One region of the Neobacillus camarae genome, then DNA from elsewhere that is predicted to be linked to it. Evidence: riboswitches for the same ligand, from Rfam matches in the RefSeq annotation. Region 1 holds a riboswitch; each other region holds the start of a gene.
What was found. Region 1 has a riboswitch for S-adenosylmethionine ahead of ACY8D0_RS13900 (methionine ABC transporter ATP-binding protein). Riboswitches for the same ligand answer to the same signal wherever they lie in the genome.
Positions count from the first base shown of each region.

Region 2: linked by a shared signal. The riboswitch ahead of metK (methionine adenosyltransferase) and the one ahead of ACY8D0_RS13900 (methionine ABC transporter ATP-binding protein) in region 1 are both predicted to bind S-adenosylmethionine.
Region 3: linked by a shared signal. The riboswitch ahead of ACY8D0_RS03090 (peptide ABC transporter substrate-binding protein) and the one ahead of ACY8D0_RS13900 (methionine ABC transporter ATP-binding protein) in region 1 are both predicted to bind S-adenosylmethionine.

Region 1 is NZ_JBUCKX010000002.1:1,320,977-1,325,194, forward strand. It holds gene ACY8D0_RS13895 (O-acetylhomoserine aminocarboxypropyltransferase/cysteine synthase family protein) at 1-1,252, shown strand, start outside; SAM riboswitch class I at 1,384-1,488, shown strand; gene ACY8D0_RS13900 (methionine ABC transporter ATP-binding protein) at 1,609-2,634, shown strand; gene ACY8D0_RS13905 (methionine ABC transporter permease) at 2,627-3,301, shown strand; gene ACY8D0_RS13910 (MetQ/NlpA family ABC transporter substrate-binding protein) at 3,317-4,153, shown strand.
Region 2 is NZ_JBUCKX010000002.1:1,494,067-1,498,284, forward strand. It holds gene pckA (phosphoenolpyruvate carboxykinase (ATP)) at 1-823, opposite strand, end outside; SAM riboswitch class I at 1,124-1,254, shown strand; gene metK (methionine adenosyltransferase) at 1,470-2,672, shown strand; gene asnB (asparagine synthase (glutamine-hydrolyzing)) at 2,922-4,218, shown strand, end outside.
Region 3 is NZ_JBUCKX010000001.1:633,982-638,199, reverse strand. It holds gene ACY8D0_RS03090 (peptide ABC transporter substrate-binding protein) at 1-1,578, opposite strand, end outside; SAM riboswitch class I at 1,739-1,841, opposite strand; gene ACY8D0_RS03085 (aldo/keto reductase) at 1,998-2,924, opposite strand; gene ACY8D0_RS03080 (multicopper oxidase family protein) at 3,509-4,218, shown strand, end outside.

The DNA of each region.
Region 1 (4,218 bases):
TCCAGTAACGGGGGCGCGGGCCGTTCCAATCTATCAAAACAATGCCTACCAATTCAAAAATACAGAACACGCAGCAAACCTGTTCAGCTTGGCGGAACCTGGTTACATATACACGCGGATTCATAATCCGACGACAACCGTTTTTGAAGACCGAGTTGCTTTACTCGAGGGCGGAGTGGGTGCATTAGCTGTCGCCAGCGGAATGGCGGCAATCACTTTGGCCATTTTAAACATCGCCGAAGCAGGAGATGAAATTGTCTCAGCGGCCAATCTATACGGCGGGACCTATAATTTATTTGCCGTGACGCTGCCTAAATACGGAATTAAGGTAAAATTTGTTGACGGGGAAAATCCGGAAAACTTTCGGGAAGCGATTACGGACAAAACAAAAGCCATTTTTGCCGAAACGATCGGAAATCCGAGCCTGCGCGTGTTGGATATCGAAAAAGTGGCTGAAATTGCCCATGAGGCTGGGGTACCGCTGATTATCGATAACACGTTCGCTACTTCATACCTGTGCCGGCCTATAGAGCATGGTGCCGACATTGTGGTTCACTCTGCTACTAAATGGCTGTTGGGGAACGGCACGACCACAGGCGGCATTATTGTCGATGGCGGTAAGTTTGATTGGAATTCGCCACGGTTCCCAGGCTTCACCACTCCAGATGACAGCTATCATGGCTTAGTGTACGCTGAAGCTTTAGGTGCGGCAGCCTATATCGTCAAAGCCCGTGTTCAACTGCTGCGTGACCTCGGACCGGCATTAAGCCCGCAGAATGCCTTCTTATTCACCCTTGGCCTGGAAACCCTGCATGTAAGGATGAAGGAACATGTGGCGAACACGAAACAACTCGTCGATTATTTATTAAATCACCCGGCTGTTGATTGGGTATCTTACCCGGGACATCCATCGCATCCAGACCATGAATTATCGGAAAAGTACTTGCCTAAAGGGGCCGGCTCGATGGTTGTTTTTGGCATCAAGGGCGGAAAGGAAGCCGGAGCCAAGCTGATCAATTCTCTTTCCTTATGGGCGCATGTGGCCAATGTCGGCGATGCCAAGAGCTTAATCATCCACCCGGCAAGCACCACTCATCAGCAATTGGATGCCGAAGGCCTAAAAGCGGCCGGAGTTTCAGAGGACTTAATCCGATTATCGGTTGGAATTGAAAATGCGGCGGATCTGATTGAAGATTTAGAACAAGCCATTGAAACGGCAACCGGTCTATTTTCCTTGAAGGCAAATGCTTAATTTTACCAGTCGGAAATCGGAATAAAGATAGGAATTTTTCGTTGACATCTGCTTTTTTCAGTGGTAGCATTGCATTTGTATTAAATTTCAGAAATAAATTTAAATTATATAAATATAGGATTTGCTATATGCTCTTATCTAGAGAGGTGGAGGGATGTGCCCGATGAAGCCCGGCAACCGTCAATTTATTGAAATGGTGCCAATTCACACAAAGCGCTTGCTTTGAGAGATGGGAGAAAGGACTAGTTTTTTGATGCCTTTCTGCCTGCGCAGAAAGGCTATTTTATTTTTCTAATAAAGCATCTTCTAATGTCAAACCCTATATTTATGATATCGGTAAAAAAGTAGGTGATTGAATGATATCCATCAAAAACGTCAGTAAAATTTTCCCCTCCAAACAGAAGGATTTAACGGCGGTCAACCATGTAGATCTGGAAATTCAAGAGGGGGAAATTTTCGGAATTATTGGATACAGTGGTGCAGGGAAAAGTACCCTGATACGTATGCTGAACGGACTTGAACTGCCAACCGACGGAACCGTAACTGTGGCAGGTCGGGAAATATCTAAAATAAAGGGCAGCGAGCTCAGAAAAGCCCGCCAGGAAATCAGCATGATTTTCCAACACTTTAATTTACTCTGGTCAAGGACGGTTAGTGATAACATTGCTTTTCCGCTTGAAATTGCCGGCGTAAGCGGACCTCAAAGAAAGCAGCGGGTTGCAGAGCTAATTAAGCTGGTGGGTCTTGAAGGAAGGGAAAATGCATACCCTTCACAGTTGAGCGGCGGACAAAAACAAAGGGTCGGAATTGCCAGGGCTCTGGCCAACAACCCTAAAGTGCTGCTTTGTGATGAAGCAACTTCTGCGCTTGATCCGCAAACAACCGACTCTATTTTGGATTTATTGGTTGATATTAATAAGCGGCTTGGGCTGACCATCGTGCTGATCACCCACGAAATGCATGTTATTCGTAAGATTTGCCACCGGGTGGCCGTGATGGAAAGCGGAAAAGTCGTGGAGCTTGGGTCAGTATTGGATGTGTTTAAAAATCCGCAACAGCCGATTACCAAGCGCTTTGTGAAACAGGTGACCGAGCCGGAAGATACGACGGAAACAGCGGAACATTTGCTGGAGCGTTATCAATCGGGGCAAGTGGTACAGCTGACTTTTATCGGAGAATCCGCAGAACAGCCGTTGATTACTAATTTAATTAGACACCATGATGTAACAGCCAACATTCTCCAAGGGAAGATTTCACAAACCCGCAGCGGTTCTTACGGGACGTTGTTCATTCACCTTGATGGGGATTCAGTGGAAGTCAATAAAGCGATTGACTATATCCGTTCCCAGCAAGTAGGAGTGGAGGTGGTCAGCAATGGATAACAGCGGCAAATTGTTAGAGAATGTCGACTGGCTGGTCATGTGGGAAGCAACCAAACAAACTTTATATATGACTGCGATTTCGGTTGTGGCTACCTTTATCCTCGGGACTTTGTTGGGTATGCTGCTATTTCTGACATCTAAAGGAAACCAGTGGGAAAACAAACCAATAAATACCGTCATAAGTGCTATCGTAAATATTTTCCGGTCCATTCCGTTTATTATCCTGATTGTCTTACTGATTCCTTTTACTACCCTTTTAGTAGGATCCATGATTGGGGAAACGGCGGCCCTTCCGGCTTTGATTATCGGGGCAGCACCGTTTTACGCTAGGTTGGTGGAGATAGGCTTAAGGGAAATTGATAAAGGCGTTATCGAGGCAGCAAGGTCAATGGGAGCGACAACAGGTACGATTATCTGGAAGGTGCTTCTGCCTGAATCATTGCCAGCACTCATTTCTGGAATAACGGTTACAGGCATCGCGATTGTGGGATACACGGCAATGGCCGGAGCGATTGGCGCCGGCGGCCTGGGAAATCTGGCATATAATCTCGGCTTCCAGAGGAACCAAAATGACGTCACCTTTGTGGCAACCGTCATTATTCTTATCATCGTTTTTGTCATTCAGTTTATTGGTGATTTTATCACTTCAAAAATAGATAAAAGATAAAAGGAGATCATGAAAATGAAAAAGATACTTTCTATATTAGTTGCTTTAACTGTGCTGCTGACTCTGGGAGCTTGCGGCACTTCGGAGGATAAATCCTCCTCTGGAGACAATGAAAAAACAACAAAATTAGTTGTGGGTGCATCAACCGTTCCACATGCTGAAATTCTTGAACAAGCCAAACCGATTTTAAAAGAAAAAGGCATTGACCTTGAAATCAAAACGTTTACTGACTATGTGCTGCCGAACAAAGCTTTGGCTTCGAAAGAATTGGATGCTAACTACTTCCAACACATCCCATATTTAAATGCCCAAATTAAAGAGTTTGGTTATGACTTTGTTAGCGCTGGCGGCATTCATATCGAACCAATCGGTGTCTATTCAAAAAAATACAAGAGCCTAAAAGATCTTCCAAATGGCGCACACTTAATCATGAGCAACTCTGTAGCAGACCATGGCCGTCTTCTTTCATTATTAGAAGCACAAGGATTAATCAAGCTTAAAGAAGGCATTGATAAAACAAAAGCAGAAGTTAAAGATGTTGTGGAAAATCCAAAGAACCTAAAATTTGATGCTAACTATGAAGCAAAGCTTCTTCCGCAAATTTACAACAATGGTGAAGGCGATGCTGTGTTAATCAACTCAAACTATGCGATTGATGCAGGACTAAATCCAGTCAAAGATTCCATTGCCATCGAAGATGAAAATTCACCATATGTAAACGTCATTGCCGTTCGTAAAGGCGATGAAAAGAAAGAAGCCATCAAAACATTAGTGGAAGTGCTTCACTCTAAAGAAATTCAAGACTGGATTCTTGAAAAATACAAAGGTGCGGTTGTACCAGTTTCAGAATAATGATTCTAAAGTAAAACAAAAGCCAGTGAAAACACTGGCTTTTGTTTATTTGTACATTAAACCGA
Region 2 (4,218 bases), 170 kb from region 1:
TTTTAGCATAGCAGCCGCCTTCAATATTAAATACACCGCTTGACGACCAGCCATGTTCATCATCGCCGATCAGCCGGCGGTGAGGGTCGGCGGACAAGGTGGTTTTCCCTGTGCCGGATAAACCGAAAAACAGGGCGACATCCCCTTCTTTCCCGACATTGGCAGAACAATGCATGGAAAAAATATGATTTTCGGGAAGGAGATAGTTCATGACTGAGAAGATCGATTTCTTCATTTCACCTGCATATTCCGTGCCCCCAATTAGGACAACCCTGCGCTCAAAAGAAATCAGGATAAAGGCTTCCGAGTTCGTGCCATCCACTACAGGATTGGCTTTGAAATGAGGTGCGGAAATGACGGTAAATGGATTATCATGGGACACTAACTCATCCTCAGTAGGGCGTATAAATAACTGGTGGGCAAATAAATTTTGCCAAGCTAGTTCATTAATCACTTGGATGGGCAATTGTGATTTCTTATCGGCCCCGGCAAACCCTTTAAAAACAAAAATTTCTTGTTTTTGTTTCAAGTATTCGATGACCTTATGGTATAATTTAACAAATATTTCCTCCGATATGGGCTGATTCAACGAGGGACCCCAAGCGATTTTATCCTTTGTTGCTGGTTCGTTCACAATGAATTTGTCCCTTGGCGATCTCCCGGTGTATTTTCCGGTGGAAACGCAAACGGCACCCGTTGAAGTTAACTGTCCTTCCTTTCGTCTTAGAATCTTTTCGACTAATTGCGGGACGGATAGCTGGGTGTATACATTTTGGCCGGTTAACAAATTCGCTAATTCATCGGTAATATGAACTGAATTCATTGAATGAAACCTTCCTTTTTATATGTTTTTTTAAAACGGATTATAATTATTAAATAGTATAACATATTTATTGGAATAGTCTATACTAATAACAAAAAACAATTTGTATTATATATACTTTATTCTACGGTTTTAGCTAAAGTTATAACTTTGTTTGAAATTTTAAAAGGAATATTACATAAGAACTCATAAATGTTCTGGCGTTTTCGGCTATTTGTCTATGTTTTTAGCAGCAAGTTGCAAAAAAATTCATTGACTTTAATCGATCGTCCAGTTAACATTTTAATTTGAACGGATACTCTCTTATCCCGAGCTGGTGGAGGGACAGGCCCAATGAAACCCAGCAACCTGCAATCTAAGAAAACCTTTTTAAAGGATTTCTAGGCAAAGGTGCTAAACCTGTTGCAAGGCTTGGCCTTGAACGATAAGAGTGAAAGGCGCGCAAACATTTGCATTAACCTTTCCTCATAGGGAAAGGTTTTTTTGTTAGGCACAAAATAGTGCTGTTTTACATAACAAACTTACATAACTAATAAAAATCCCGTGTTTATTTCATACTACTAAGGGAATGAGTTCCGTATCAATTTGAGGTGAATTCCTGAAGGGACCGCCTCACGTTATTTCATATTTATAGGAGGAATTCAGATTGTCCACAAAACGCCGTTTGTTTACGTCTGAATCAGTTACAGAAGGTCACCCTGATAAAATCTGTGACCAAATTTCTGATTCCATTTTGGATGCTATTTTAGCAAAAGACCCTAATGCCCGGGTTGCAGCGGAAACTTCCGTTACAACAGGATTGGTGTTGGTGGCGGGGGAAATCACCACTTCGACCTACGTTGACATTCCCAAAATCGTCCGTGAAACGATTAAAGGGATTGGCTATAATCGTGCTAAATATGGTTTTGACTCCGAAACCTGTGCGGTTTTAACTTCTATTGATGAACAGTCACCAGACATTGCAATGGGTGTTAACCAAGCGCTGGAAGCCAGGGAAGGGCAAATGTCGGATGAAGAAATTGAGGCAATTGGCGCCGGGGACCAAGGATTAATGTTCGGATTTGCATGCAATGAGACAAAAGAGCTCATGCCTCTGCCGATTTCTTTAGCTCATAAACTTTCCCGCCGGTTAACCGAAGTCCGTAAAGAGGATATTCTTCCATATCTTCGCCCCGACGGGAAAACACAGGTTACGGTTGAATATGATGAAAACAACCAACCAGTACGGATTGATACGATTGTCATTTCTACGCAGCATCATCCGGAGATTTCACTGGAGCAGATTCAGCGTAACGTAAAAGAATATGTGATTAATCCGGTTGTTCCAAAAGAATTGATTGATGAAAATACAAAGTATTTTATTAACCCGACAGGGCGGTTCGTTATTGGCGGTCCGCAGGGGGACGCCGGTTTAACCGGGCGCAAAATTATTGTTGATACTTATGGCGGTTATGCTCGTCATGGCGGCGGTGCGTTTTCCGGTAAAGACCCGACCAAGGTTGACCGTTCCGCTGCCTATGCTGCCCGGTATGTGGCGAAAAATATTGTTGCAGCAGGTTTGGCTGACAAATGTGAGGTACAGCTTGCTTATGCCATTGGCGTGGCAAGACCAGTTTCCATTTCAATCGATACATTTGGTACCGGCAAGGTGAATGAGGATGTATTGGTTCAATTAGTGGAGAAGAACTTTGATCTTCGTCCGGCGGGAATTATAAAAATGTTGGATCTTCGCCGGCCAATTTACAAGCAAACGGCTGCATACGGACACTTTGGCCGTCCCGATTTGGATCTTCCTTGGGAACGGACAGATAAAGCGGACGCACTGCTGGGGCAGACGGAAGGATGTTAATAGGATGGGAGTTGCATAACAATGTAACTCCCATTTTTATTTTTCGTCTAATTCCAGTAAAGTATGGGGATTAAAGGAATAACATGTTTACAGGCACTCTCCGCAGTGAACAATGATAATACATTGCCAAGGCTCTTACGCTTCAAATTTTCCTTATGTTCACAGTTCCTTTTTTTAAAAAAAGTGGTAGTATAAGAGAGTATGTTTTTTTCTTGGCATCAAATTAAGATGAAGTAGGTGAGGTACATAATGTGTGGTTTTATTGGTTGTGTACACGACAAACCGCAAAGCTATAACGATGAGCAAATCGAACATTTTAAAAATATGAATGATATAATTACCCATCGCGGGCCGGATGACGATGGTTATTATTTTGACGAGCATGTCCAATTTGGTTTTCGGCGCCTTAGTATCATTGACATCGAAAGCGGGCATCAGCCGCTGACCTATGAGAATGAACGGTATTGGATTATTTTTAATGGCGAGGTTTATAACTACGTTGAACTGCGCGAGGAACTATTAAAGGAAGGTCTCTCCTTTGCAACAAGTTCAGATACAGAGGTTATTATTGCTTTATACAGCCACTTGAAGGAAAAAGCGGTTGATAAATTACGCGGGATGTTTGCTTTTGTCATCTGGGATAAGCAGGAACAAACCCTGTACGGTGCCCGGGACCATTTCGGCATCAAGCCATTCTTCTATATGGAAGACGGCGAAAAAACCTATTTTGCATCTGAGAAAAAGAGTATCCTACTGGCACTCGAAAATGATGTACTCGACTATGATGCCTTGCAGCAGTATTTGACATATCAGTTTGTTCCTGAACCGAACACATTATCAAAGGGAATTTTAAAACTGGAGCCGGGCCATTATTTTATCAAAAAAGTGGGCTCGCCCATGGAAATCAAACGCTATTGGAAAGCACATTTTAACCCGGTACAAAAATCCGAAGCCGAATATGTGAAGGAAATCCGGAATATCCTGTTTGATTCAGTAGAAAAACATATGCGCAGTGATGTTCCTGTCGGCTCTTTTCTTTCCGGGGGAATTGACTCATCCATTATCGCTTCTATCGCAAAAGAGTTTCACCCAGCGATTAAAACATTCTCTGTTGGCTTTGAACGCAATGGCTTTAGTGAGATAGATGTCGCCAAAGAAACGGCGGAAAAGCTTGGAGTTGAAAACATCAGCTATGTTATTACACCGGAAGAATATATGAAGGAAGTTCCGAAAATCATGTGGCATATGGATGACCCGCTTGCTGACCCTGCTTGTGTACCGTTGTACTTTGTGGCACGTGAAGCACGAAAACATGTAACGGTAGTCCTATCCGGTGAAGGGGCCGATGAATTATTCGGCGGCTATAACATTTACCGCGAACCGCATGACCTGCAGATTTTTAATAAAATCCCTCGGGTTGGAAAAACCCTGCTTAAAGGGATTGCCAATTTGATGCCTGAAGGAACCAAGGGCAAGAGCTTTATTGAGCGCGGTGTGACACCAATGGAAGAGCGCTATATCGGAAATGCGAAAATGTTCAGTGAGG
Region 3 (4,218 bases), on a different contig from region 1:
AAAACGGATTCCTTCAAACTTTTTGCTGACCAATGCATTTTGAGCCGAATAATAAATCGGCAAAATTGGAAGTTCATCCATCAAGATGTCTTCGGCTTGGTGAAGAAGCTTATATCGTTTGGCTTCATCTTGCTCAACGGTAGCCTGTTGAATTAAAGCATCATACTCTGGATTGCTCCAATTTGAGAAATTGTTGGAATCGGTGGAAGTATAATGATGAAGCACGCCAATCGGGTCTAAAAAGTCCCCGACCCAGCCCATCCGTGCTGCTTGGAAGTTCTTTTGCTTAAATGTATCGATAAAGGTCTTCCATTCCTGATTCTCCAGTTTCACTTCGACACCGAGGTTTTGTTTTAACATTTCCTGGAGGGCTTCGACAATTTTCTTGTGATTGTCGGCTGTATTGTATTTAAAGGTAACTGGAGGCAATTCGGTCAAGCCTTCTTCTTCGAGCCCCTCTTTTAATAATTGCTTGGCCTTTTTCGGGTTAAACTGATAATATTTCTCAGCTTCATCACGGAAATCCTTGCCTGAAGCCGTTTTGACACCGTTTGGCACATAACCGAATGCCGGTACTTCGCCTGCTTTTGACACGCTCTCAGTAATGGCTTTACGGTCAATCGCATAGGAGAAGGCTTGCCTGATTTTCTTATTATTAAACGGCTTTTCATTGACATTAAAGGTATACGTATAAACGCTGAATTGCGGATGTGAAACGAATTCCGGCGTGCTCTTTTCCTGCTCAATCGAGTCGATAGGCAACTGTTTGATTAGGTCCAGTTCACCTGTTTTAAACATTTGATAGTAGGTAGTCGCATCTGCTACCATCTTAAAGTGAATGTCATCCATGGTAATTTCTTTGGCATTCCAATAGGTTTGACTCTTAGTAAGCGAAAGCTCTGCATCATGCTTCCATTCTTTGACAGTATAAGCGCCATTCGTGACAATTCCCGCTGCTTCGGCTGCCCAGTTTTTGTCGGCCTCCACCACTTTGGGATTAACCGGCAAATAAGCTTCACTCATCATAATTTTAGGGAAAAATTTTAACGGGTTGCTTAACTCCACTACTAGGGTTTTATCATCTGTAGCTTTAATACCGACATCTTCCACACTGCCTTTTCCAGTATTATAAGCTTCCGCTCCTTTAATATAATACATGGAAGAAGCGTCATAGGCTCCGGTAGTTGGATTCAACACCCGTTTCCATGAATATTCAAAATCTTTTGCGGTCACCGGGTCTCCATTGGACCATTTTGCCCCGTCACGGATGGTAAACGTATAGGTATTTCCATCTTCGGAAGTTTGAATTTTGCTAGCAGCACCTTCCACGATATTACCTTTCTTATCATAGGTGTACAGACCTTCATATAAATGGTCAATGACCCAGAAAGACGTGGTGTCGGATGCAAACGCAGGATCCACGGTATATGGTTCACCTGCAAGGTTTGTCGTGATCTCTTGCTTAATGTTTTTAGCTGCTTTGCCTGATGCCTGTTTGGCCTCTTGTTTCCCGCAGCCTGCAAGTCCGGATACAATCATTAAAATGGCTGCAGCCAATACAATCAAAGCTTTTTTCATGTTGTTACCCCCAGGAAGTAATATTTGTATTAATATTAGAGTCTGAAGAATCAAAATACTATTTATTGAATAATATTTTGATTCTCAGACCTACTAACAAATTAAAAAAATCCTCTCCTTGATAGGAAGAGGATTATCGCACACTAAATAGGTACTTCTCTTCTTATCTATCAGGCGAAACCTGATGGAATTGGCACAGTGTTCAAAAGAACCCGCTGCCGAGACTTCATAGGGCCATTTCCCTCCGTCTCTCTCGATAAGAGATTACAATATGCATTTGTTACAAAAGTAAGAATAATACTTTTCTTAATTACCGTCAATATATTTTTCTAAAAAAATATTCTTGTCCGTAAATTCGCAACATTTCAGTCTTTTGTCCGCAAAAAAAGCAGAAGCAATTCTGCTCCCGCCTTATCAATTTACGGCACCATATTTCCTGCTGCTTTATAAATTTGATACCATTCCTGTCTGGTCAATTTAATTTCTGACCCCTGGCAGGAATCTTTTAATCGCTGCTGTTTCGTTGTGCCAAGGACCACCTGCATGTTGGCCGGATGGCGTGTAATCCATGCGACCGCAATGGCAGTACTGGTGACTCCGTATTTCTCAGCAATCTTGTCTATTGTTTGATTCAATTCCGGAAACTTTTCGAAATCCCCAAGGAATACTCCCTCAAAAAATCCATGCTGGAATGGTGACCAGGATTGGATAGTGATATCATGCAAACGGCAATACTCCAAGATACTGCTGTCGCGGTTAATCGATTGGTCCACCTTCATGTTTAAGGTAATGCCAGAATCAATCATAGGAGTATGGGCGATTCCAAATTGCAGTTGGTTAATCACGAGCTTATAAGGTAAAGCCTTTTGCAGCAGCTCAATTTGAGCGGGATTAAAGTTGGAAACCCCAAAATACTTCACTTTACCGCTTGTATGAAGTTTCTCAAATGCGGCAGCCACTTCTTCTGGTTCCATTAACGGATCGGGGCGGTGCAACAAAAGGATATCAAGATAATCTGTTTTCAGCCGTTTTAAGATTCCGTTAACAGAATTGATAATATGTTCCTCGGAGAAATCAAAGCATCCCAAATCTGGACGAATGCCACATTTACTCTGAAGTATCATTTCATCACGGATTTCAGGATTCATTTGGATGGCTTCAGAAAACAATTCCTCGCATTGGCCCCTTCCATAAATATCGGCATGGTCAAAGAAATTAATTCCTTCATCCATTGCGGTGCGAATCAACTTTTCTGCATCACCTGCGGACAGTTGGTTAATTCGCATATTTCCCATAATAATGTTTGAAGCATTTAACTCGGTGTTGGCAATCTTTATGTATTTCAAGAATATCCTTCCTTTCGAAGAGTTTCTTCCTTAGCTTATCATAATATGATGTCCTGTTTCTGAAAAAATTTTATCACTCACTATTTCCTTACTCAAAAGATAGGGAGCGGCGTGGCTATGCAGAGTTCCAGCCTTATGTTAAGCGGGCTTCTCGGCTGGCCTTGCATACTAATCTCATTAATCCTTTGTGCAAGGCTGGAAACACCGTGAAAAGAACATCCTTTGTTCTACGCATTGAAATTGGAGCTATAAGAAGTTTATTTTCATGTACAGCATCAAGGGTTATTTTTGCTAGTTGTTGGGGCGTCATTATCTTTTACTTTTTCAATAGTCTATTCAAGATAGAACGAACGATTTTAATGGATCCCGCTTTGTAAAAAATAGGAGTTTCCTGCTTATCAACTGCACCTATTTTAATAAATTTATACGGTCGTCCTTTACGGGCTTTTCCTGATTTCATACACTATAACGAATGCCATAATAAGGAATGCAGAAAAATTAGCTGCTAATTTTTATCGTTTGCCAATTATTCTACTCAAACCACAGTTCTGCATCTATAAATAATAAACAAGAAGGTGATTTTTTTGGAAGAGAATTATAAATTTCATGAAGAAAGTAGTGATTATGAATATACAGAGTGTTGTGAAACTGATAATATGGTAGACCCATCAATACCTGCTACAATCCCGAAATTTGTTGATGAACTGCCAATTCCAAAGGTTCTAAAACCAGTATCGCGAGGGAATGATTATGATTATTATGAGGTTGAAATGAAATGTACGAAGCATAAATTTCATAAGGACTTCGGAGAAGCCCTAATCTATGGTTATAACGGTAAGTATCCTGGTCCTACTTTTGAAACAATGAAAGGACATGCCGTTAGAGTAAAATGGATTAATAATCTTCCCTTAAAACACTTTTTACCAGTGGATAAAACCTTAGATAGTGCGATTGATGACCCCGAGGTTCGTACAGTCGTGCATCTCCATGGCGCCAATGCAGCCCCTGACAGCGACGGCCACCCTGAGGCCTGGTTTACGCGCCATTTCGAATATAGGGGTCCAAAATATAACAGACAAGTCTATGAATATCCCAATCAACAACAAGCAGCCACACTTTGGTATCATGACCATGCAATGGGAGTGACAAGACTGAATCTTTATGCTGGTCTTGCAGGTTTCTATCTTATTCACGATTTTAATGAGCAGAGCCATGACCTTCCTAAGGGGAAATATGATATTCCGCTCATGATACAAGATAAATCCTTTAACCCCGATGGCTCGCTTTTTTATCC